Regions from separate parts of the Streptomyces sp. NPDC088733 genome, predicted to be linked through region 4. Evidence: riboswitches for the same ligand, from Rfam matches in the RefSeq annotation. Region 4 holds a riboswitch; each other region holds the start of a gene.
What was found. Region 4 has a riboswitch for thiamine pyrophosphate ahead of thiO (glycine oxidase ThiO). Riboswitches for the same ligand answer to the same signal wherever they lie in the genome.

Region 1 (5,489 bases), on a different contig from region 4:
TCACCTCGCCGACCAGCCCCGGGCCCACGGCCCCGGTCACCCTCCCCTGGAGCCCGACCACCCCGTCCACCCCCGTACTTCAGGAACTCACCGTGCCCGGCGCCGGCGGCGCCCGCCGCCCGTGGGGACAGTGTCCCTCCCGGAGCGGTCCGCCGACACCACCAGCGCGGCCAGCGCGGTCGTCAGCGGCACGGCCACCACCAGCCCGATGCTGCCGACCAGGGTCCGGACGATCTCCTCCGCCACCAACTCGCTGCCCGCCACCGCCAGCACGCCGCGCTGCGCGATGGAGAACAGCAGCAGCAGGGGCAGCGCGGCGCCCGCGTACGCCAGCACAAGGGTGTTGACGACCGAGGCGATGTGGTCGCGCCCGATGCGCATCGCCGCCCGGTACAACTTGTGCCAACTGGCGCCCGGATCGGCGTCCCGGAGCTCCCACACGGCCGAGGTCTGGGTGACCGTCACGTCGTCCAGCACACCGAGCGATCCGATCACGATCCCCGCCAGCAGCAGGCCGTGGATCTCGATGCCCGGGTAGAGGTCGTGGATCAGCCCGGTCTCGTCCGAGGTGTTGCCGCTGAGCACCGCCCAGTCGATGAACACCGAGCCCAGCAGCGCGATCAGCAGCAGCGAGCAGAGCGTGCCGAGGACGGCCACCGAGGTACGGGCGTTGAGGCCGTGGCACATGTAGAGCGCGATCAGCATGATCGCGCTGCCGCCGATGACCGCCACCAGCAGCGGGTCGCTGCCGTGCAGGATCGCCGGGAGGATGAACAGCGTCAGCACCGCGAAGCTGACGATCAGCGCCGCCAGCGCCAGGAACCCGCGCAGCCGCCCGACCACGACCACCGCCGCCGCGAAGAGCCCGGCCAGCAGCCACAGCGGCAGCGCCCGGTCCACATCGGTGACCGAGTACTGCAACTCCTTCGGCGCGCCGGGCGCGTAGGACAGCAGGACCTTCTGCCCCTCGGTGTAGTGCCGGGTCTGGGTCGGCTGCACGATCTCGGTGAAGGTACGGCCGGTGTCCTTGCCCGAGGTGACGCGGATGGTCGCCCGCTCGCAGATCGACGGGGTCTTCGGCGGGGCCGCGCCGGGGCCGCCGGTGTTCGGCTCCGCGTTCACGTCCGCGCACTTGACGTTCTCCACCCGCACCACCCGGCCCGACTGCGTCTGCTGGTCGAACCCGACGCCCGAGCGCTTGTGGGCCGGCACCCCGTTCGGCCAGAGCACCACCAGCCCGACCACCACCGCGGCGACGAACGGGATCAGCACCGCGGCGATCACCTTCCGCAGATGCCGGGAGACCGGCGGCACCGGACCGTGGCCATGGCCGTGACTGTGGCCGTGACTGTGCCCGTGACCGGGGCCGTGGGCGTGGCCGTTGCCGGGGCCGGGGGGCTGCGCATGAGGGGAGTCCACGCGCCGATCATCCCAAGGCCCACTGGTGCGCGCCGGAGAAGACCCGCTAGCGTGGTCGCACCTTTGCACACCGCGGGAGCTCGGAGCACCGGGCTGAGAGGGCGCTGACCGGCCGAGGGCCACCAGCTGCGCCGACCGCTGAACCTGTTACCGGGTAATGCCGGCGTAGGGAGTGGGTCTCATGACCATGCAGGATGCACGCGCGCGCGAAATCGGCTGGCACAAGGGCTACGTGACCGGGTCCCGCCCGGACATCGAGGTACCTGTCCGCCGGGTGCACCTGACCAACGGCCAGGACGTGACGCTGTACGACACGTCCGGCCCGTACACCGACCCGAACGTGACCACCGACGTCCGCCGCGGCCTTTCGCCGCTGCGGGAGAACTGGATCGTCGCCCGCGGCGACACCGAGGAGTACCCCGGCCGCCCCGTCCGCCCCGAGGACGACGGCCTCAAGCACACGTCACCCCGCGGCGGGCTGCGCAACCTGGACGCCGTCTTCCCCGGCCGCCCGCGTCTGCCGCGGCGCGGACGCGGCGGGCAGCCGGTCACCCAGCTCGCGTACGCCCGGCGCGGCGAGATCACCCCGGAGATGGAGTTCGCCGCGATCCGCGAGAACGTCGCCCCCGAGGTCGTCCGCGAGGAGATCGCGGCGGGCCGGGCGGTGCTGCCGGCGAACGTCAACCACCCGGAGATCGAGCCGATGGTCATCGGCAAGCGGTTCCTGGTCAAGGTCAACGCCAACATCGGCAACTCCGCGGTGACCTCCTCCATCGAGGAGGAGGTGGAGAAGATGACCTGGGCGACCCGCTGGGGCGCCGACACGGTCATGGACCTGTCCACCGGCCGCAACATCCACACCACCCGCGAATGGGTGCTCCGCAACTCCCCCGTCCCCATCGGCACCGTTCCCCTCTACCAGGCCCTGGAGAAGGTCGACGGCAAGGCCGAGGAGCTGACCTGGGAGATCTACAAGGACACGGTCGTCGAGCAGGCCGAACAGGGCGTCGACTACATGACCGTCCACGCGGGCGTCCTGCTGCGGTACGTCCCGCTCACCGCCCGCCGCAAGACCGGCATCGTCTCCCGCGGCGGCTCGATCATGGCGGCCTGGTGCCTCGCCCACCACAAGGAGAGCTTCCTCTACGAGCACTTCGAGGAGCTCTGCGAGATCCTCGCCGCCTACGACGTCACCTACTCCCTGGGCGACGGCCTGCGCCCCGGCTCCATCGCGGACGCCAACGACGAGGCGCAGTTCGCGGAGCTGCGCACGCTCGGCGAGCTCAACTCCGTCGCCAAGCGGCACGGCGTGCAGACCATGATCGAGGGGCCGGGGCACGTCCCGATGCACAAGATCAAGGAGAATATCGACCTCCAGCAGGAGATCTGCGAGGAGGCGCCGTTCTACACCCTCGGCCCGCTGACCACCGACATCGCGCCCGCCTACGACCACATCACCTCCGGCATCGGCGCCGCGATGATCGCCTGGTGGGGCACGGCGATGCTCTGCTACGTCACGCCCAAGGAGCACCTGGGCCTGCCCGACCGCGACGACGTCAAGACCGGCGTCATCACGTACAAGATCGCCGCCCACGCGGCCGACCTCGCCAAGGGCCACCCCGGCGCCCAGGACTGGGACGACGCCCTGTCCGACGCCCGCTTCGAGTTCCGCTGGGAGGACCAGTTCAACCTGGCCCTCGACCCGGACACGGCACGGGCCTTCCACGACGAGACCCTGCCGGCGGAGCCGGCGAAGACGGCGCACTTCTGCTCGATGTGCGGCCCGAAATTCTGCTCCATGAAGATCTCCCAGGACATCCGGCGGCAGCACGGCGGCACGGCCGAGGAGATCGAGGCCGGCATGGCGGAGAAGTCGGCAGAGTTCGCCGCGGCGGGCAACCGGGTGTACCTGCCGCTCGCGGAGACGGGCGGCAGTTCGGCCGGCTGACCGGGCCGCCTCAGCGGAGAGGGGCCGACCAGGCCACCAGTCCTGGCCGGCCCGCCTCCTTGAAACCCACCGCGAACGGCTTGTCGCCGTCGTCCGTCACCAGGTGGATGCTGCACTCCGTCACGCTGCCGCCCGGCGGGATCGTCCGGGCGACCCAGTCGGACGGACAACCCGGGATCTTCGTGTCGAGGACGAGGGGGGTCTTCCCCGGGATCTGCCGACCGCTCTCGGTGAGCAGGCGGACGTCGCCGGCCTGGTCGGTGTAGAGGTCTTTCGACCCGGTGTTGGTGTAGGTGACCGACGCGTAGTACGGGATGCCGCGCCGCTCGTTCTCGTTGAGGTCGAGGTCCAGGTGCGCGAGATCGGCCGGTCTGCCCCGGCGTACGGACACCAGCGTGGCGGGCAGTTCGAGGACGCCGTCCTCGTCGGCGTCCCACCGGACGGGGATGATGTCGCCCGGCTCCGCCAGCCCGGCGGACGCCGCCTCGAGGCCGCCCTCGACGGGCCACGTGGCGACCGCGCCACCCTCGTCGAGGTAGCCGTCGGCGTTGTGCGTCAGCGACAGCACGCCGACGCCCTCGGGCAGCGCATAGGTCACGCAGGTGGTGTACGAGTCGCCGGGTGCCAATGTCTTCGGGGCGGTGTCCGCGCAGGGCAGGTCGATCCCGCCCGGCCTGCCGCCGCTGATCCAGACCTTCTCCCCGCGCGCCCAGTCGGTGCCGTTCAGGGCGAAGTGGCTGTACACCATGGAGGCGGCGGGGATCGTCCTCCGGCCGGTGTTGGTGACCTCGAAGGTGAGGTAGTGGGGGACCCGGTCCTCCAGCCCCTCGTCCACGCGCGCGCCCCGCATGTCCTTCTCCGAGCCCCGGACCAGGCTCTTGACCGTGATCCTGACCTCGTACGACCGGTGCTTGGTGTCCGTGTGGACGACGTCCCGCGCGCCGGTCCGCACCGGCAGGTCCGTCCAGGAGGCGGGCCGCCCCTCGGCTCGCTCCACGGCCCCGCCCGCGTCCTGTTCCCCCGTGCACCCGGCGAGGAGGGGTATCGCCGCCGCGCCCATGGCGGCCTTTCTGACGTAGCTGGACAGGCGCATGGATTCCCCTTGCCGCACGATGGTCCGGATCCGCCGGAGGACTGACGCATCGTAGGACGTCACAGCGGAGGCAGGTGCCGGGCCTGGGGCGTGACGCTCCGCACGGAAGCGCACGGTACGGCCCCCGCCCCCGCGGTGACGCGGGGGCGGGGGCCGGGGGCGGTCAGTTGGGGGCGTGGTCGGGGCCGCCGTAGTCCGGACTGGAGTAGTCGGGGCTGGAGAAGTCGGGACTGGTGAACCGGTGCCCGGGTTCCGGGGAGGACTCGGGGCCGGGGCTGGAGAAGTCGGGGCGGGAGTAACCCAGGCGCGGCATGCGGTGGTTGCCGTTGCCGCTCTGGCGGTCCGGCGGGGGCGGGGCGGAGCCCGCGGCCTTGGCCAGGGCGGCGTCGATGAAGGGCTGGAGGCCGCGTTCCAGCAGGGCCCGGCGCCAGACCTCGCGGGCCGCGGCGATCTCGGGCGGTTCGTCGGGTGGGCGGTCGGCCTGGTCGGTGGAACTGTTGCGCAGGGCCGTGAGGAGCAGCCCGATCATGCCGACGACGATGCCGCACGCGGCGACCGCCGCGAAGAGCCAGCCGGCCTGGCGCAGGGGGGCGGCGATGTCCGGCTCGGAGTGGCCGAGCGCCAGGGCGTAGCCCAGGACCAGGAAGATCACGGCGGCGGTGCCGGCGAGGACGGGTGTGAGGACGGCGACGATCGCGAACAGCCCGGCGCCCGAACCGTCGGCGACGCCCGGTGCGGCCGCGGCGTAGCCGATGCCGGAGACGGCGGCGACCTGCTGTTCGCGGCGTTGCTCGGACAGCGCCTCGCGGGCCTTGACGTAACTCTCGTACTCCGGTGCCGCGCAGGCGGATATGGGCGCGGCGGCGCTGAGCGCCATGGTGCGCAACTGCTCGGTGTTGAGCGCGTTCCGGGCGGCCGCGAGGGCGGCCCGGGTGCCTTCCGAGTGCAGTGCCGCGTCGAGGACGCGCTCGAACTCCGGGCGGTCCTCGGTGAGCAGATGTGGAGCGCTGTTCATGTGCATCCCCCGAT
Region 2 (5,489 bases), on a different contig from region 4:
GCCCGTCACCACCGCGTTGGTCAGGCACTGGACCAGCGGGGACTGCTCCCGGACGCGGGTGAGCGCCTGCGCGGCGAAGGCGATGTGGTCGGCGGACGACGGGGCCATGGGGTCGCTCCTTTGGGGGATGGACGGGGGTGTGGCGGCTCAGGCCCGCGCGCGGTGGCGCAGCCGCAGCGGCGCGTACACGGCGAGGGCCACCAGGAACGCCACGTAGTACGAGAGGTCGGCGCCGTGCAGGGCGTCCGCCACCGGGCCGACGTACAGGCTGGTGTCCATGAACGGAACGGCCGCGGCGAAGGCGGCGGCGAACGCGAGCACGGCCGGCAGCCCGGGCTGCGGACGGCCGGTCTCGGCGGCGAGGTCGATCTCCTCGCCGCCCCGCGCCCGTGCCCGGGCCAGCCAGTCGACGACGACGATCGCCACGAACCCCGGGATCCAGTAGCCCACGAACAGAAGGACGTTCTGGAAGCGGGCCGTGGTGTCGGCGGCGTGCATCCACAGCACCAGGGGGAAGCCGAGGGCGGCGGCCAAGGCGGCCGCCGCCGGGCGCGGTATGCGCACGCCGGCGGTCTGGAGGGCGAGCGATCCGCTGTAGTCGTTCATGGCGTTGCTGCACAGGGCCGCCAACGCCACGGCGAGCAGCCCGAACGCGCCCACCGCCCCGCCTCCCAGCAGATCGGCCACCCCGGCAGCGGTCTGGTCGGTCAGCACCGACGCGCCCCACAGCCCGAGCGCCTGGACGGCCACGAAGGACACCACCAGGCCCGCGGTGGTGAACCAGAACATGCGCGGGCGGGAGGTGGTGCGCGGCAGGTAGCGGCTGAAGTCGCTGGCGTAGGGGGCCCAGGACAGCGCGAGACTCAGCGCGATGGTGCTGGTCAGGACGAACGCGCCGCCCCGGTCGGCGCCGTGGGCGGAGCCCGTGGCCGCGGGGTGGACGCCGTCGAGCAGCCTCCAGGCGATCAGCGCGAACGCGGCGGCGAGCACGAAGGTCATGACGATCTGGAGCCGGTGGATGGCCTCGTAGCCGAGGACGCCGAGAGCGCCCTGGGCGAGCATCATCACCAGGACGCCGAGCCAGAACGGCAGTCCGCACAGCCGGGCCAGCGCGTCGCCGCCGAAGAGCCCGATCAGCGCGTCCCAGGCGACCGAGGACAGCCACTGCAGGATGCCGGGGAGCGCGACGGCCCGGCCGAAGGCGAGCCGAGCCAGCGGCAACTGCCCCGCGCCGGTCCGGCTTCCCCAGGTGCCGAGGTACGCGGTGGGGATCGCGCCGATCACGGTGCCGAGAACGACGGCCGCGAGCGCCGTGGCGAAGTCCAGCCCGAGGGCGATGCCGATGGTGCCGGTGAACACGCCGGTCATGGTGAGGTTGGGAGCGAACCACACGGTGAACAGCCGCCCCGGGCCGCCGTAGCGGTTGGTCTCGGGGACCGGTTGTATGCCGTGCGCCTCGATGCGGAGATCGCCCGCTGCCGCCGGCATACGGCCGTCGAAGACGGTCTGCCGGCCGTCGGAAACATGCGTCAAAGGCATGGAAGACATCCCTCCGCCAGTGCGAACTGGTTCAGGTTCGACGGGTGTGATCTCAGCCCTCGGTGGGGCACCCCGTGTCCGGTACGACGGACAGACTAACCCGATCCCGCTGCTCAGCGCGTCGACAGGAGGGCACGGCATCAGCACGGCCCGCGGGCAACACGGTCAAATGCTGCCAAACGCGGGCTGTATGGATCTTCCTCAAAGGGCGTGGGACGGCTCGGGCCGCACCGCGCAGATGTCGAGCAGGTGCCGCCGGGTCGTGTGCGCCCGGTCGCGCTCCGCATGGCGGTGGCCCCTGCCCCCCGGCGGGCAGGGGCCATCCGCGGGCGTCACTTCTGCAGCGCCAGCCAGTCGGCGAAGCGGGTCGCGCCGAGCTGCGCGCTCCCGAGCGGCACGAGCGAGCTCTCTTCCAGCTCGGACCCCCAGTAGGGGGCGTGCGGGTCCGCGACGACCGTACGGGGGTCGTTCGAGGCGGCGAGCGCGTCCCGGATGAGCTCGTCGAACCGGAAGGCGTCGGGGCCGGCGATCTCCAGCGTTCCGTCGAGGGGGGCGCCGGCCGCGGTGCGGGCGACGGCGAGGGCCACGTCGTCGGAGTGGATGGGCTGGAACTTGACGGGAGCGATGCGCACCGTGTCGCCCTCGGTGGCCGAGTCCGCGATCCCGTTCGTGAACTCGAAGAACTGCGTGGCGTGGACGATGGAGTACGGCAGGCCCGACGCCTTGATCAGCTCCTCCTGGGCCAGCTTGGCGCTGAAGTAGCCGTTCTCCGGGAGCCGGTCCGTGCCGACGATGGAGAGCGCGACGTAGTGGGTGGCACCGGCCTCCGCGGCCGCCTTGAGCAGGTTGGTCGTGCCGGTGCGGAAGAAGTGCATCACGGCCTCGTTCTCGAACGAGGGCGAGTTGGAGACGTCGACGACGACCCGCGCGCCTTGGAGCACCTCGGCGACGCCCTCTCCCGTCAGGGTGTTGACGCCCGTGTTGGGCGAGGCGGCGACGGCCTCGTGCCCGTGGTCGCTGAGGTTGCGGACGACCTTCGAGCCGATGAGCCCGGTTCCGCCGATGACGACGACCTTCATGGGAGCTTCCTCTCGGAGAGTTTCGTGCGTACGGAGAAAATGACCGGGCGGGGACCCCGCCTGTGACAGGCGCCCGGCGGGCTCGCGCGCCAATGCGCGCGAGCCGGGCGTCACTCGGCGAGCTTCCCCTCGGTGGAGACGTCCTCCATCAGGGCGGAGATCTCCTCGGGGACGGGCGGGATGCTCTCGCGGGTGATCCCCGTCGTCGGGGACCAGACGAGGTTCACCTGGAACGCGGGGTCCAGGTCCGGGTAGTCGCTGCGGTTGTGGCAGCCACGGGTCTCGCGGCGTTCGAGCGCCGATTCGAGTGTGGCCCGCGCCGCCAGCGCCGCCGCCTTGAGGTCGAAGGCGTGCGCCAGGTCCTGGAAGCCGGCGATGTCGGGGTGGACGCCGATGTCCGCCATCCGCTTCTCGATCGCGGTGAGTTCCTCCAGCCCGGTCAGCAGCCCCTGTTCGTCGCGGACGACTCCCGCGTGCTCGGTCATGGTGTTGCGGATGGCGCGCTGGAGGGCGCGGACGTTCTCGTGGCCGTCGGCCGCGAGGAGGTCGTCGACCTCTGCCCGGGCGTGCGCCACGGCGGACGCCGACCGCGGCTGCGAGGTCAGCGACTGGGAGTAGGCGGCGGCCGCCTGTCCGGTGAGACGGCCGAAGACCAGCAGCTCGATGAGGCTGTTGCCGCCCAGCCGGTTGGCGCCGTGCAGGCCGCTGGAGGCCTCGCCGATGGCGTACAGGCCGCGGACGTCCGTGCTGTGGTCCTCGGGCCGGACCCAGACACCGCCCATCGAGTAGTGGGCTGTGGGCGCGATCTCGATGGGCTCGCGGGTGATGTCCAGCATCTGCAGGTCCAGCAGGGTCTGGTAGACCCGGGGGAGCCGCGTCATGATCGTCTGCCGCGGCAGGTGCGAGACGTCCAGCCACACGCCGCCCTTGGGCGTGCCGCGCCCTTCCTTGATCTCCGTGTAGGAGGCCAGCGCCACCCGGTCGCGCGTGGACAGCTCCATGCGCTCGGGGTCGTAGCGGCTCATGAAGCGCTCGCCGAGCGCGTTGCGGAGGATGCCGCCCTCGCCGCGCGCCGCCTCGCTGACGAGCGTTCCGGCCGCGTTCTCCGGTTCGATGATGCCGGAGGGGTGGAACTGCACCAGCTCCGCGTCGCGGAGGCGGGCTCCGGCCTCCACGGCCAGGCGGAACGAGTCGCCGGTGTTCTCGTCGCGCCGCGAGGACGTACGCCGCCAGATGCGCGTGTGGCCGCCTGCCGCGAGGATGACGGCGTCGGCGTGGATGAGGTAGCGCTTCCCGGTGGCGACGTCGAAGCCGTAGGCGCCGAAGACGGCGCCCTCGTGCACCAGGAGCCGGGTGATGTAGACACCGTCGAGCACCGGTATGCCGAGCTGGTCCGCGCGCCTGATCAGCGTGCGCTGGATCTCCAGACCGGTGTAGTCCCCGGCGAACGCGGTGCGCCGGAACTTGTGCGCGCCGAAGAAGCGCTGCGAGATCCGGCCGTCCTCCTCGCGGGCGAACGCCATGCCGTACCGCTCGAGGTCGTCGATGCCCAGGGCGGCACCGTGGGTGACGGTGCGCACGGTGCGCGGATCGGCGAGCAGATAGCTCTCCTTGAGGGTGTCGGCGGCGTGCTGCTGCCAGCTGTCCTCGGGGTCCATCGTGGCGAGCGCCGCGTTGATGCCTCCGGCGGCGAGTGCCGTGTGGGCGTCCTCCTTGGGTCGTTTGCCGACGGCGAGGACGTCGACACCGGCCTCGGCCAGTTCGATCGCCGCCCGCAGTCCCGCTCCTCCGGTGCCGATCACCAGCACCATGGTGGAGATGCGCTGTTCAGTGAGTGCCACGGTCCGCTCCGATCGCCTTGGTTGTCACTCATTACGACCGGGCGCTTCGGGCAGGTGTGACACGGCGTCGCCGCCGGCAGCGCGGTGGGCGGGGGACGGCCGCTGCCGTCCCCCGCCCACGTGGCGGACGTCAGGGAGCGACGCTGTCCAGGGGGACGTCCGGGTCGGCCAGGCGCGCGGCGTCGACGTCGGCGCGAGAGGTGATCAGGGCCTTGATCGGCTCGACCACGTCCCACACGTTGACGTTCATGCCCGCCAGCACCCGGTTCCCGGACATCCAGAAGGCGATGAACTCCCGCGCGGCGCGGTCCCCCCGGAAGACGACGCGGTCGTAGCCGCCGGGCTCGGTCCAGCCGGTGTACTCCATGCCGAGGTCGTACTGGTCGGTGTAGAAGTACGGCAGCCGGTCGTAGACGGCGTCCTTGCCGAGCATGCCCTGCGCGGCGGTGTCCGGCTGGTTCAGCGCGTTGGCCCAGTGCTCGACGCGGATGTGGCGGTCGAGGAACGGGTGGTGCGCGTTGGCGACGTCGCCCGCGGCGTACACGTCGGGCACCGAGGTCCGCAGGTGCGCGTCGGTGACGACACCGTTCCGCACGTCCAGCCCGGCCTCCTCGGCGAGCCGGACGTTGGGCGCGGCGCCGACACCGACGACCACCGCGTCGGCGGGCAGGTGGGTGCCGTCGGCGAGCCGGACGCCGTCGGCACGGCCGTCCGTGCCGGTGATGCGCTCCACCTGCGCGTCGGGGTGCAGCACCACGCCGTGCTCGGTGTGGAGCGCGGCGAACACCTCCGCGGCCTCACGGCCCAGGACCTTGAGCAGCGGCAGCTCCGAGTGCTCCACCACCGTCACCTCCGCGCCGGCCAGCCGGGCCGCCGCCGCGGTCTCCATGCCGATCCACCCCGCGCCGATGACGACGATCCTGGCCCCCGGGGTGAACGCGGCCTTGAGCCGGTCGCTGTCACCCACGCGGCGCAGGTAGAGCACGTTGTCCTGCTCGGCTCCGGGAACCGTCAGGCGGCGCGGGGACGA
Region 3 (5,489 bases), on a different contig from region 4:
ACTTCCTGCGAAGTCTTCCCGACCAGTCCTAGAACGCCGAATGCGACGGCTGCGACCAGCGTCACGTAGAGGTCGAGACTGTGCATCACGCTGCGTACGGTCCGCGAAAATCGGGAACCCGAATCGGACATGCCGCCCCCCTGGGAAGAATCTCTCCAGGAGGGTTGTCTCCAGTGGCGGGTGCCGTGAATCATCCAGCACGCCGAGCCAGGGCCGGCCCACGGCTACCAGCGATGGCAGAGGACGCTGGGGCCCCGCTTTTCACTCAAGCCCATGTGCCCGAGCACCAGACGCCGTCCCTCGGCCGTGCAGAATCGGCTGGTGCTGACAGGGGACACCTGAGGGTGACGGGAGCCTCACCCATCTGACCTGGGCCGCCCCAAACGATCTGCGACACTGGACGGACCATGCCTGCACCCGGAGAACTCACTTTCGTCGCGCCGCGCGCCGCCAAGAAGCCGCCGCGGCACCTTGCCGACCTCACGCCCGACGAGCGGCGGGAGGTGGTCGCGGAGCTGGGGGAGAAGCCGTTCCGGGCCAAGCAGCTGTCGCAGCACTACTTCGCGCGGTACGCCGACGACCCGGCCGCGTGGACGGACATCCCGGCGGCGTCGCGCGGGAAGCTGGCCGAGGGGCTGCTGCCGGATCTGATGTCGGTCGTGCGGCACAGCAGCACGGACAACGACACGACGCGCAAGACGCTGTGGCGGCTGTTCGACGGGACGCTGGTCGAGTCGGTGCTGATGCGCTACCCGGACCGCGTGACGATGTGCATCAGCTCGCAGGCGGGCTGCGGCATGAACTGCCCCTTCTGTGCGACCGGGCAGGCCGGCCTGGACCGGAACCTGTCCACCGGCGAGATCGTGCACCAGATCGTCGCGGGCATGCGCGCGCTGCGTGACGGGGAGATCCCGGGCGGCCCGGCGCGCCTGTCGAACATCGTCTTCATGGGCATGGGCGAGCCGCTGGCCAACTACAAGCGTGTGGTCGGCGCCATCCGCCGGCTGACCGACCCCGAGCCGGACGGGCTGGGGCTGTCGCAGCGGGGCATTACCGTCTCCACGGTCGGCCTCGTGCCGGCGATGCTGCGTTTCGCGGACGAGGGCTTCAAGTGCCGCCTCGCGGTGTCGCTGCACGCGCCCGACGACGAGCTCCGCGACACCCTGGTGCCGGTCAACACGCGCTGGAAGGTGCGCGAGGTGCTGGACGCCGCGTGGCACTACGCGGACGTGTCCGGGCGCCGCGTGTCGATCGAGTACGCCCTGATCCGGGACATCAACGACCAGGCGTGGCGCGCCGATCTGCTGGGGCGGCTGCTCAAGGGCAAGCGCGTGCACGTCAACCTGATCCCGCTCAACCCGACGCCGGGCTCGAAGTGGACGGCGTCGCGGCCCGAGGACGAGCGGGCGTTCGTCGCGGCGCTGGAGGCGCACGGCGTCCCGGTGACCGTGCGGGACACCCGCGGCCAGGAGATCGACGGGGCCTGCGGGCAGCTGGCGGCTTCCGAGCGCTGAGCGGCGCTTGCTAGGGTGGCGGTCGTTTGCGGCCGTTTGCCCTGAACGGCCTGAACGATCGACAACAGAACATCCGACAGGGGAGCGCACACAGCGCTGAGAGTGCGGCACGGCCGCAGACCCTCGAACCTGATCCGGGTCATACCGGCGTAGGGAGTCACTTGATGAGCACCATCCGTCGGCGTGCCGCCGGCACCGCCCTCGTTGTCGCGCTCGGCGCGGCGTCCCTCGCGGCCTGCGGCGAAGGCGGCGATTCCGCCGGCGGCGGTTCCAAGACCGTCACCCTCGTCAGCCACGACTCCTTCGCCGCCTCGAAGGCCGTGCTGAAGGAGTTCACGCGGCAGACCGGCTACACGGTCAAGGTCCTGCGCGGCGGCGACGCGGGCGCGGCGGTCAACCAGGCCGTGCTGTCCAAGGGCAACCCGCAGGGCGACGTCTTCTTCGGCGTCGACAACACCCTGCTCTCCCGCGCCCTGGACAACGGCCTGTTCACCCCGTACGAGGCGAAGGACCTGGACAAGGTGCCCGCCGCCCTGCAGCTCGACGCCGCGCAGCACCGTGTCACGCCCGTCGACTTCGGCGACGTGTGCGTCAACTACGACCGCGCCTGGTTCACCGCGCACAAGGTGCCCGTTCCCGAGACCTTCGACGACCTGGTCAAGCCGGAGTACAAGGACCTGCTGGTCACGGAGAACGCCGCGACCTCCTCCCCGGGCCTGGCCTTCCTGCTCGCGACCACCGCCAAGTACGGCGACGGGGGCTGGCAGGACTACTGGACCAAGCTGAAGGCCAACGGCGTCCAGGTCGTCGACGGCTGGGAGCAGGCCTACTACGACAACTTCTCGGGCGCGGGCGGCGGCAAGGGCGACAAGCCGCTGGTCGTGTCCTACGCCTCCAGCCCGCCCGCCGAGGTGCTCGCGCTGAAGGAGCAGCCCGCGCAGGGCCCGACCGGCGTGGCGACGGCCACCTGCTTCCGGCAGATCGAGTTCGCCGGGCTGCTGGACGGCGCGAAGAACAGCGAGGGCGGCAAGGCGCTGATCGACTTCCTGCTGAGCCGCGCCTTCCAGGAGGACATGCCGCTCAGCATGTTCGTCAACCCCGCCCGGGACGACGCGAAGCTGCCCGAGGTCTTCACCAAGTACGCGCCCGTGATCAGCGGTTCGGCCACCGTCGAGCCGAAGAAGATCGCCGCGAACCGTGAGCAGTGGGTCAAGACGTGGTCCTCGCTCGTGCTGAAGTGACCGGAGCGGCCCGGCGCAGGGCGGCCGCCCTGCGGCCGCACGCCGTGCGGCTCGGCCTGATGGCCGTGCCGGCCGCCTTCTTCGCGGTGTTCTTCGGCTACCCGGTCGCCGCCATCGTCACCCGCGGGCTCCGCGAGGGCGGCCACTGGCGCCTGGACCGCTTCGCGGACGTGCTGGGCGATCCCGACATCCTGCACGTGCTGTGGTTCACCTGCTGGCAGGCGGCCGCCTCGACCGCGCTGACCCTGGCGGTGGCCCTGCCGGGCGCCTATGTGTTCGCGCGCTTCGACTTCCCCGGACGGCATCTGCTGCGGGCGGTGGTGACCGTGCCCTTCGTGCTGCCGACGGTCGTCGCCGGGTCGGCGTTCCTCGCGCTGCTGGGGCGGGGAGGGCTGCTGGACGAGCTGTGGGGGGTGCGCCTGGACACCACGGTGTGGGCGATCCTGCTGGCGCACGTCTTCTTCAACTACGCCGTGGTCGTACGGACCGTGGGCGGCCTGTGGGCGCAGCTCGACCCGCGGCAGGAGGAGGCCGCGCGCGTGCTGGGCGCCGGGCGGTTCGCCGCGTGGCGGCGCGTGACGCTGCCCGCGCTCGCGCCGGCCGTGGCGGCGGCCGCGGTCATGGTGTTCCTCTTCACCTTCACGTCCTTCGGGGTCGTGCAGATCCTCGGCGGACCCGCCTACTCCACCCTGGAGGTGGAGATCTACCGCGAGACCGCGCAGCTGCTCGACCTGCCGACCGCGGCCGTGCTGACGATCGTCCAGTTCGCCGCCGTCGTCGGCATCCTGGCCGTGCACGCACGGACGGTACGCCGCCGCGAGAGCGCGCTGCGGCTGGTCGACCCGGCCGGGACGGCCCGGCGGCCGCGCGGCGCGGGCGAGTGGGGGCTGCTGGCCGGGACGCTCGCGGTGGCCGCGCTGCTGATCCTGGTGCCGCTCGGCGTCCTGGCCGAACGGTCACTGGACGGGCCTACGGGATACGGCCTGGACTTCTACCGCGCGCTCGGCTCCTCGGACGGCAGCGCCGGCACCTTCGTGGTCGCGCCCGTGAACGCCGTGTGGAACTCGCTGGAGTACGCGGCCGCGGCCACCGCGATCGCCCTGGCCGTCGGCGGTCTGGCGGCGGCCGCGCTCACCCGGCGCGCCGGGCGGTTCGTCCGCGGCTTCGACGCGCTGCTGATGCTGCCGCTGGGCACCTCCGCCGTCACCATCGGCTTCGGCTTCCTCATCACCCTCGACGAACCCCCGCTGGACCTGCGGTCCTCGTGGATCCTCGTGCCGCTCGCCCAGGCCCTGGTCGGGGTGCCCTTCGTGGTGCGCACCATGCTGCCGGTGCTGCGTGCCGTGGACGAGCGGCTGCGCGAGGCCGCCGCGGTGCTCGGGGCGTCGCCCCCGCGCGTCTGGCGCGAGGTGGATCTGCCGCTGGTGCGGCGGGCCCTGCTGGTGGCGGCCGGCTTCGCCTTCGCGGTGTCCCTCGGCGAGTTCGGGGCGACGGTCTTCATCGCGCGGCCCGACAACCCCACGCTGCCGGTCGCGGTGGCCCGGCTGCTGGGGCGGGCCGGCGAGCTCAACTACGGGCAGGCGATGGCGCTGAGCACCGTGCTGATGCTGGTGTGCGCGGGTGCGCTGCTGGCGCTGGAACGACTGCGGGTCCGCACGATCCGCGGCGACGAGAGGCCGGGGGAGTTCTGATGGCCCTGCTGCGACTGGACGGCGCCACAGTGCGCTTCGGCGGACGGCCCGTCCTGGACGCCGTGGACCTGGAGGTCGCCGAGCACGAGACGGTGTGCGTGCTCGGGCCCAGCGGCGGCGGCAAGTCCACGATGCTGCGCGCCGTGGCCGGGCTGCAACCGCTGGACGCCGGGCGCGTCCTGCTCGGCGGCCGGGACCAGACGGGCGTTCCGGCGCACCGCCGCGGGGTGGGCCTGATGTTCCAGGACCACCAGCTCTTCCCGCAGCACGACGTGGCGGGCAACGTCGGCTTCGGCCTGCGGATGCGCGGCACGGGACGGGACGAACGCGAACGCATGGTAGGGGAGTTGCTGGAACTGGTGGGGCTCCCCGGCGCGCAGCGGCGCGCCGTGGCCTCCCTGTCGGGCGGTGAGCAGCAGCGGGTCGCGCTGGCCCGCGCGCTCGCGCCGGAGCCGCGGCTGCTGATGCTGGACGAGCCGCTCGGGCAGCTCGACCGGGGCCTGCGCGAGCACCTCGTGGTCGAACTGCGCCAGCTCTTCCGCCGGCTCGGCACGACCGTGCTGGCCGTCACCCATGACCAGGGCGAGGCCTTCGCGCTCGCCGACCGGGTCGTCGTCATGCGCGACGGGCACGTCGAACAGGCCGGGACGCCGCTGGAGGTGTGGCGGCGGCCCGCGTCGGAGTTCGTGGCCCGCTTCCTCGGCTTCGGCAACGTACCGGCCGTGACCGTCACCGGCGACGCCGCCGACACCCCCTGGGGCAAGATCCCCGTACCGCCCGGATCACCGCAGGGGCCCGGCCGGCTCCTGGTGCGCCCGGCCGGGGTGCGGCTCGTGCCGGTCGAGGAGGGGCTGCCCTGCGCGGTGGCCGCCCGCACCTTCCGCGGCGACCAGGTCACGCTGCTGCTGGAGCCCGCCGACGGGCCGCGCCTGGAGGCCTCGTGCGCCCTGCGCGACGCGCCGTCCGAGGGCGCGACGGTCGGCATCGCCTTCGCCCCCGACGAGGTCGTGCTCCTCGGGACGTGAGGCCCGGGGCGCCGGCCC
Region 4 (5,489 bases):
GGAGTGGCACGACCGACCGACGAACGGGGAGCCGGCGCCGGAGCCGAGGATCGCCCGCGCGGCCCGGACCGGCAGGTCGCCCTGCCCCAGGTGCAGGACGTCGGCACCGGCCGCGTGGGCGACGTCCGCGCGGTCGTTCACCGCCAGGAGCGCACCGTGCCGCCGGCACGCGTCACCGAGGACCGCGAGGTACTCCAGCTCCTCGCGGGCCTCGATGCCCTTGTCGCGCAGCTGCACGATGTCGACCCCGGAGGCCAGCACGGTGTCCGCGAACGCCGCGAACTCCCCGATGCCGCCCTGGCGCCGGCGGGCGTCGGTGCACAGGTAGAGCCGGGCGTCGGCGAGGCGCGCGTGGACGGTCATGCGGTGGGTCCCCCTCGGGTGCGGTGCGTGCGGTCGGTACGAACGCGGTGGTGTCCGGGGTGTCCGGGCAGGTCAGACGGCCAGCGCCTGGGCCCGGCGCTTCACCTCGGTCCCGCGGTTCTCGCGCAGCGCCTGCACCGGGGTGCCGGGCAGGCTCTCGTCCGGGGTGAACAGCCACTCCAGGGCTTCCTCGTCGCTGAACCCGTCGTCCTTGAGCAGGTTCAGCGTGCCGGTGAGGCCCTTCACGATCTTCCCGTCGCCGATGAAGTCGGCGGGGACCATGAGCACCCTGTTCTCCCCGCGGCGCACCGCGATGAGCAGCCCTTCCTTGATCATCTGGCGGACCCGGGTCACCTCCACGTCGAACTGCTCGGCGATGTCGGGGACGGTCAGCCAGGAGGGTACGAGGGCATCAATCTTTGCGTCGATCTCGGTCACAGGACAAGCGTGCCATCCCGGACCCGTACCGCGGTACTCGTGGCGTCCACCAGGGGCATGCGGGGCCCCCGGCGGCAGGCCGGGCCGGCTGTCCGAACCGGTCAGAGGACGGCGGCCCGCAGCTGGACGGCGGGGTCGGCGAGCAGGGTCCGGTCGACCCGGGCCTCCCGGGCGATGAGCTTGCGGGCCTGGGCCAGGTCGCGTGGGCGGCCCACCGCGAACAGCGCGACGAGCACGTCGCCGCGCAGCCACAGCACCGACCAGGCGGGGCCGTCCGGGTCGCCCCGCAGCAGCATCTCGTCGGATGCGCCGTGGTAGCCCGCGTACTGCACGAAGCGCCCGAACTGCTCGGACCAGAAGTACGGGACGGGGTCGTAGGCCTCGTCGCCGCCCAGGATGTTGGCGGCCGCGGTGCGGGGCCCCTGGACGGCGTTGTCCCAGTGGTGGATGAGCAGCCGCCGGCCGTACCGGGCGGAGGGGAAGGAGGCGCAGTCCCCGACGGCGTACACGCCGGGCACGGAGGTGCGCAGCCGGTCGTCGACGAGGACCGCCCGGTCCGGGCCGAGGTCGACCCCGGAGCCGGCGAGCCAGTCCGTCGCCGGCCGGGCGCCGATGCCGACGACGACGGCCTCGGCGGCGATCTCGTCGCCGTCGGCGAGCCGGACGAGGCCGGGTTCGACAGCGGCGACCGCGGCGCCCGTGCGCAGTTCGACGCCCGCCTCCGCGTACCAGCCGCGCATCCGGTCGGCGATCCGCTCGGGCAGCACGCCCGCCAGCGGCCGGTCGGCGGCCTCGACGACGGTCACGGCGCAGCCGGCGTTCCGGGCGGCCGTGGCGAACTCGGCGCCGATCCAGCCCGCGCCGACCACGACGACCGTCTTCCGCGCCTCCAGGACCGGGCGCAGCCGGGCGGCGTCGTCCAGGGTGCGCAGCATGTGCACGCCGGGCACCCCCGCGCTGCCGGGCAGCACGATCGGCTCGGCGCCGCTCGCCACGACGAGCGTGTCGTACTCCACCGGGCCTGCGTCGGTGAGCAGTTGGCGCTCGTCCGGGCGCAGCGCGCTCGCGTGCCTGCCGAGCAGCAGCTCGACGCCGATGCCGCCGAAGTCCACCTCCAGCAGCGCGCCCGGGCCCTCGTCGGCGCCGAAGAGGACCCCCTTGGACAGCGGCGGCCGGTCGTACGGGGGATGCCGCTCCGCGCCGAGCAGCGTGATCGTGCCGCCCCACCCCTGCTCGCGCAGGGACACGGCGGTCTGCACCCCGGCCATCCCGGCCCCGACGACGACGGCTCGCTGCTCGCTGCTGCTGGTCACGCTGATCACCGTAACCCCGGGTGGCGCGCGCTCCGGTAGCGGCGCCCTACTCGCCCTCAGGAGTGCGTACTAAAGTGGCGCTCGAAGCACTCGCGGGAGCCCGGCGCACCGGGCTGAGAGGGCGGCTGGCCGGCCGCCGACCGTACGAACCTGATCCGGGTCATGCCGGCGAAGGGAGGAGCGGAACACCGTGCAACGTCATGACGCGTCCCACCCGGCCGACGCGGTCGTCGTCGGCGGCGGGATCATCGGACTGGTCACCGCCTGGAGGGCGGCCCTGCGCGGACTGCGCACGGTGGTCGCCGATCCCGAGCCGGGCGGCGGCGCCGCCCAGGTGGCCGCGGGGATGCTGGCCCCCGTCACCGAGCTGCAGTACGGCGAGCAGGCCCTGCTCGACCTCAACCTCGCCGCGATCCGCCGCTATCCGGCGTTCGCGGCCGAGCTGGAGGAGACCACGGGCCTGGACCTCGGCTACCGGGCGTGCGGCACGCTCGCCGTCGCCCTGGACGCCGACGACCGGGCGGAGCTGCGCGAACTGCACGCCTTCCAGACCTCCTTGGGACTGAGCGCGGAGTGGCTGAGCGGGCGGGAGTGCCGTCGCCTGGAGCCGATGCTCGCGCCCGGTGTGCGCGGCGGGCTGCGTGTCGACGGCGACCACCAGGTCGATCCGCGGCGGCTGGTGGCGGCGCTGCTGCGGGCCTGCGAACTGTCCGGGGTGGTGTTCCGCCGTGCGGCGGTGGCCGGGGTGGACGTCACGGGCGACCGGGCGCGCGGGGTGGTGCTCGACGACGGAACGGTGCTGGCCGCCGGGCAGACCGTGCTGGCCGCCGGGAGCCGCAGCGGCCTGCTCGGCGGGCTGCCCGAACACCTGCTGCCGCCCGTGCGCCCGGTGAAGGGCCAGGTCCTGCGGCTGCGGGTGCCGGCGGCGTACGCGCCCTTCCTCTCCCGCACGGTGCGGGCCGTGGTGCGCGGCGCGCATGTCTACCTCGTGCCGCGGGAGAACGGCGAGCTGGTCGTCGGCGCCACCAGCGAGGAGATGGGCTGGGACACCACCGTCACGGCCGGCGGCGTGTACGAGCTGCTGCGCGACGCCCACGAGCTGGTGCCGGGCCTCACCGAACTGCCCCTGGTGGAGACGGTCGCGGGACTGCGGCCCGGCTCCCCCGACAACGCCCCGATGCTGGGCCGCACCGCACTGGACGGCCTGCTCGTCGCCACCGGCCACCACCGCAACGGCGTGCTCCTCACCCCGCTCACGGGCGACGTGATGGCGGAGGTGCTGACGGGCGGCGAACCGCCCGAGGTGGCCCGTCCCTTCTCCCCCGGCCGATTCACCCCTCAGGAGCAGTACGCATGACCGCGATGACCGTCTCCGTCAACGGCGAGCCGCACGAGGTGACGCCGGGACTCACGCTCGACCGGCTGGTCGCCGGTCTGACCACCGCCCCCTCCGGTGTCGCCGCCGCGCTCAACGAGACCGTGGTGCCGCGCGGGCAGTGGCCCGCAACCGCGCTGTCCGAGGGCGACCGCGTCGAGGTCCTGACCGCTGTGCAGGGAGGCTGACCGCCATGGCCGACGACCCGCTGACCATCGCCGGAACGGCCTTCGGCTCCCGCCTGATCATGGGGACCGGGGGCGCGCCGAGCCTGGAGGTACTGGAGCAGGCACTGCTCGCCTCCGGCACCGAGCTCACCACGGTCGCCATGCGGCGGCTCGACCCCACGGTCAAGGGCTCCGTGCTGTCGGTGCTGACCCGCCACGGCGTCCGCGTCCTGCCCAACACCGCCGGCTGCCGGACGGCGGGCGAGGCCGTCCTCACCGCCCGGCTGGCCCGGGAGGCCCTGGGCACGGACTGGGTGAAGCTGGAGGTGATCGCGGACGAACGCACGCTGCTGCCCGACCCGGTGGAGCTGCTGGACGCGGCCGAGACGCTGGTCGACGACGGCTTCACGGTGCTGCCGTACACCAATGACGACCCTGTGCTGGCGCGCCGCCTGGAGGACCTCGGCTGCGCGGCGGTCATGCCGCTGGGGTCGCCCATCGGCTCCGGCCTCGGCATCCGCAACCCGCACAACTTCGAGCTGATCGTGGAGCGGGCCTCCGTGCCGGTGATCCTCGACGCGGGGGCGGGCACGGCCTCCGACGCGGCGTTCGCGATGGAGCTGGGGTGCGCCGCGGTCATGCTCGCCTCCGCGGTCACCCGGGCCCAGGAGCCGGTGCTCATGGCCGAGGCGATGCGCCACGCCGTGGAGGCCGGCCGGCTCGCCCACCGCGCGGGCCGCATCCCGCGGCGACGGCACGCCCTGGCCTCCTCGCCCGCCGAGGGCGTCGCGGCGTTCGACCCGGAGCGGCCGGCCTTCGGCGCCTGAGGCACCGCGCCGCCGTGCCCCCGTGCCCCCGCGCGCGGTGCGCCGCGTCACTACGTTGCCGCATTAGCCCAAAGCGGCTATGGCGAACACCGTAAACTGCACCTTTGTGGATATGACCCTTCAAGACCCGCTGGTCGGGCGCACGCTCGACGGCCGCTACCGGGTGGAGGCCCGGATCGCGGTCGGCGGGATGGCGACGGTCTACCGAGCGCTGGACACCCGCCTGGACCGTGTGCTCGCGCTGAAGGTGATGCACCCGGCGCTGGCGGCCGAGCCCGGCTTCGTGGAGCGCTTCATCCGCGAGGCGAAGTCCGTGGCGCGGCTGGACCACGCCAATGTGGTGCAGATCTACGACCAGGGCGCCGACGGCACCTACGTGTACCTGGCGATGGAGTACATCGCGGGCTGCACGCTCAGGGACCTGCTGCGGGACCGGGGCGCGCTGCCTCCGCGCGCGGCGCTGGACGTCCTGGAGCCCGTGCTCGCGGCGCTGGGCGCGGCGCACCGGGCGGGCCTGGTGCACCGCGACATGAAGCCGGAGAACGTCCTCATCGGCGACGACGGCCGGGTGAAGGTGGCGGACTTCGGCCTGGTCAGGGCCGTGGGCGCGCACACCACGACGACCTCGACCACCGGCGTCGTGCTGGGCACCGTGTCCTACATGGCCCCGGAGCAGATCGAGAGCGGCACGACCGATCCGCGCAGCGACGTGTACGCCTGCGGTGTGCTGCTCTACGAGATGCTCACCGGCGGCAAGCCCCGGGTGGGCGGGACACCGATGCAGGTGATCTACCAGCATCTGAACGAGGACATCCCGGCGCCCTCGGCGACCGTGCCGGGACTGGCGCCGGCGCTGGACGCCCTGGTGGCGAACGCGGCGGCCCGCGAGCCCGCGCTGCGTCCGGCGGACGCGGTGGAGCTGCTGGCCCGGCTGCACACCACGTGCGCCGCCCTGACCCCCGCGCAGCTGGACGCCGTTCCGCCCGCGGCGCACGCCCCCGCGCCG

Region 1: it holds a riboswitch for thiamine pyrophosphate, as region 4 does, so the genes downstream of both, thiC (phosphomethylpyrimidine synthase ThiC) here and thiO (glycine oxidase ThiO) in region 4, are expected to answer to the same signal.
Region 2: it holds a riboswitch for thiamine pyrophosphate, as region 4 does, so the genes downstream of both, ACIP64_RS04855 (purine-cytosine permease family protein) here and thiO (glycine oxidase ThiO) in region 4, are expected to answer to the same signal.
Region 3: it holds a riboswitch for thiamine pyrophosphate, as region 4 does, so the genes downstream of both, ACIP64_RS26095 (thiamine ABC transporter substrate binding subunit) here and thiO (glycine oxidase ThiO) in region 4, are expected to answer to the same signal.

Annotation. Positions count from the first base shown of each region.
Region 1 covers NZ_JBIVLH010000029.1:58,076-63,564, forward strand. Annotated here, with positions in the region: gene ACIP64_RS35590 (hypothetical protein) at 1-61, opposite strand, end outside; gene ACIP64_RS35595 (YibE/F family protein) at 88-1,419, opposite strand; TPP riboswitch at 1,482-1,609, shown strand; gene thiC (phosphomethylpyrimidine synthase ThiC) at 1,601-3,367, shown strand; gene ACIP64_RS35605 (hypothetical protein) at 3,378-4,460, opposite strand; gene ACIP64_RS35610 (hypothetical protein) at 4,624-5,481, opposite strand.
Region 2 covers NZ_JBIVLH010000002.1:320,838-326,326, reverse strand. Annotated here, with positions in the region: gene thiM (hydroxyethylthiazole kinase) at 1-108, opposite strand, end outside; gene ACIP64_RS04855 (purine-cytosine permease family protein) at 148-1,539, opposite strand; TPP riboswitch at 1,531-1,624, opposite strand; gene ACIP64_RS04850 (SDR family oxidoreductase) at 1,872-2,618, opposite strand; gene ACIP64_RS04845 (L-aspartate oxidase) at 2,729-4,429, opposite strand; gene ACIP64_RS04840 (NAD(P)/FAD-dependent oxidoreductase) at 4,590-5,489, opposite strand, start outside.
Region 3 covers NZ_JBIVLH010000015.1:96,188-101,676, reverse strand. Annotated here, with positions in the region: gene ACIP64_RS26105 (hypothetical protein) at 1-89, opposite strand, end outside; gene rlmN (23S rRNA (adenine(2503)-C(2))-methyltransferase RlmN) at 408-1,514, shown strand; TPP riboswitch at 1,583-1,687, shown strand; gene ACIP64_RS26095 (thiamine ABC transporter substrate binding subunit) at 1,679-2,755, shown strand; gene ACIP64_RS26090 (ABC transporter permease) at 2,731-4,446, shown strand; gene ACIP64_RS26085 (ABC transporter ATP-binding protein) at 4,446-5,471, shown strand.
Region 4 covers NZ_JBIVLH010000005.1:100,252-105,740, reverse strand. Annotated here, with positions in the region: gene thiE (thiamine phosphate synthase) at 1-363, opposite strand, end outside; gene ACIP64_RS11235 (Rv2175c family DNA-binding protein) at 436-801, opposite strand; gene ACIP64_RS11230 (NAD(P)/FAD-dependent oxidoreductase) at 903-2,114, opposite strand; TPP riboswitch at 2,197-2,309, shown strand; gene thiO (glycine oxidase ThiO) at 2,305-3,471, shown strand; gene thiS (sulfur carrier protein ThiS) at 3,477-3,677, shown strand; gene ACIP64_RS11215 (thiazole synthase) at 3,683-4,483, shown strand; gene pknB (Stk1 family PASTA domain-containing Ser/Thr kinase) at 4,596-5,489, shown strand, end outside.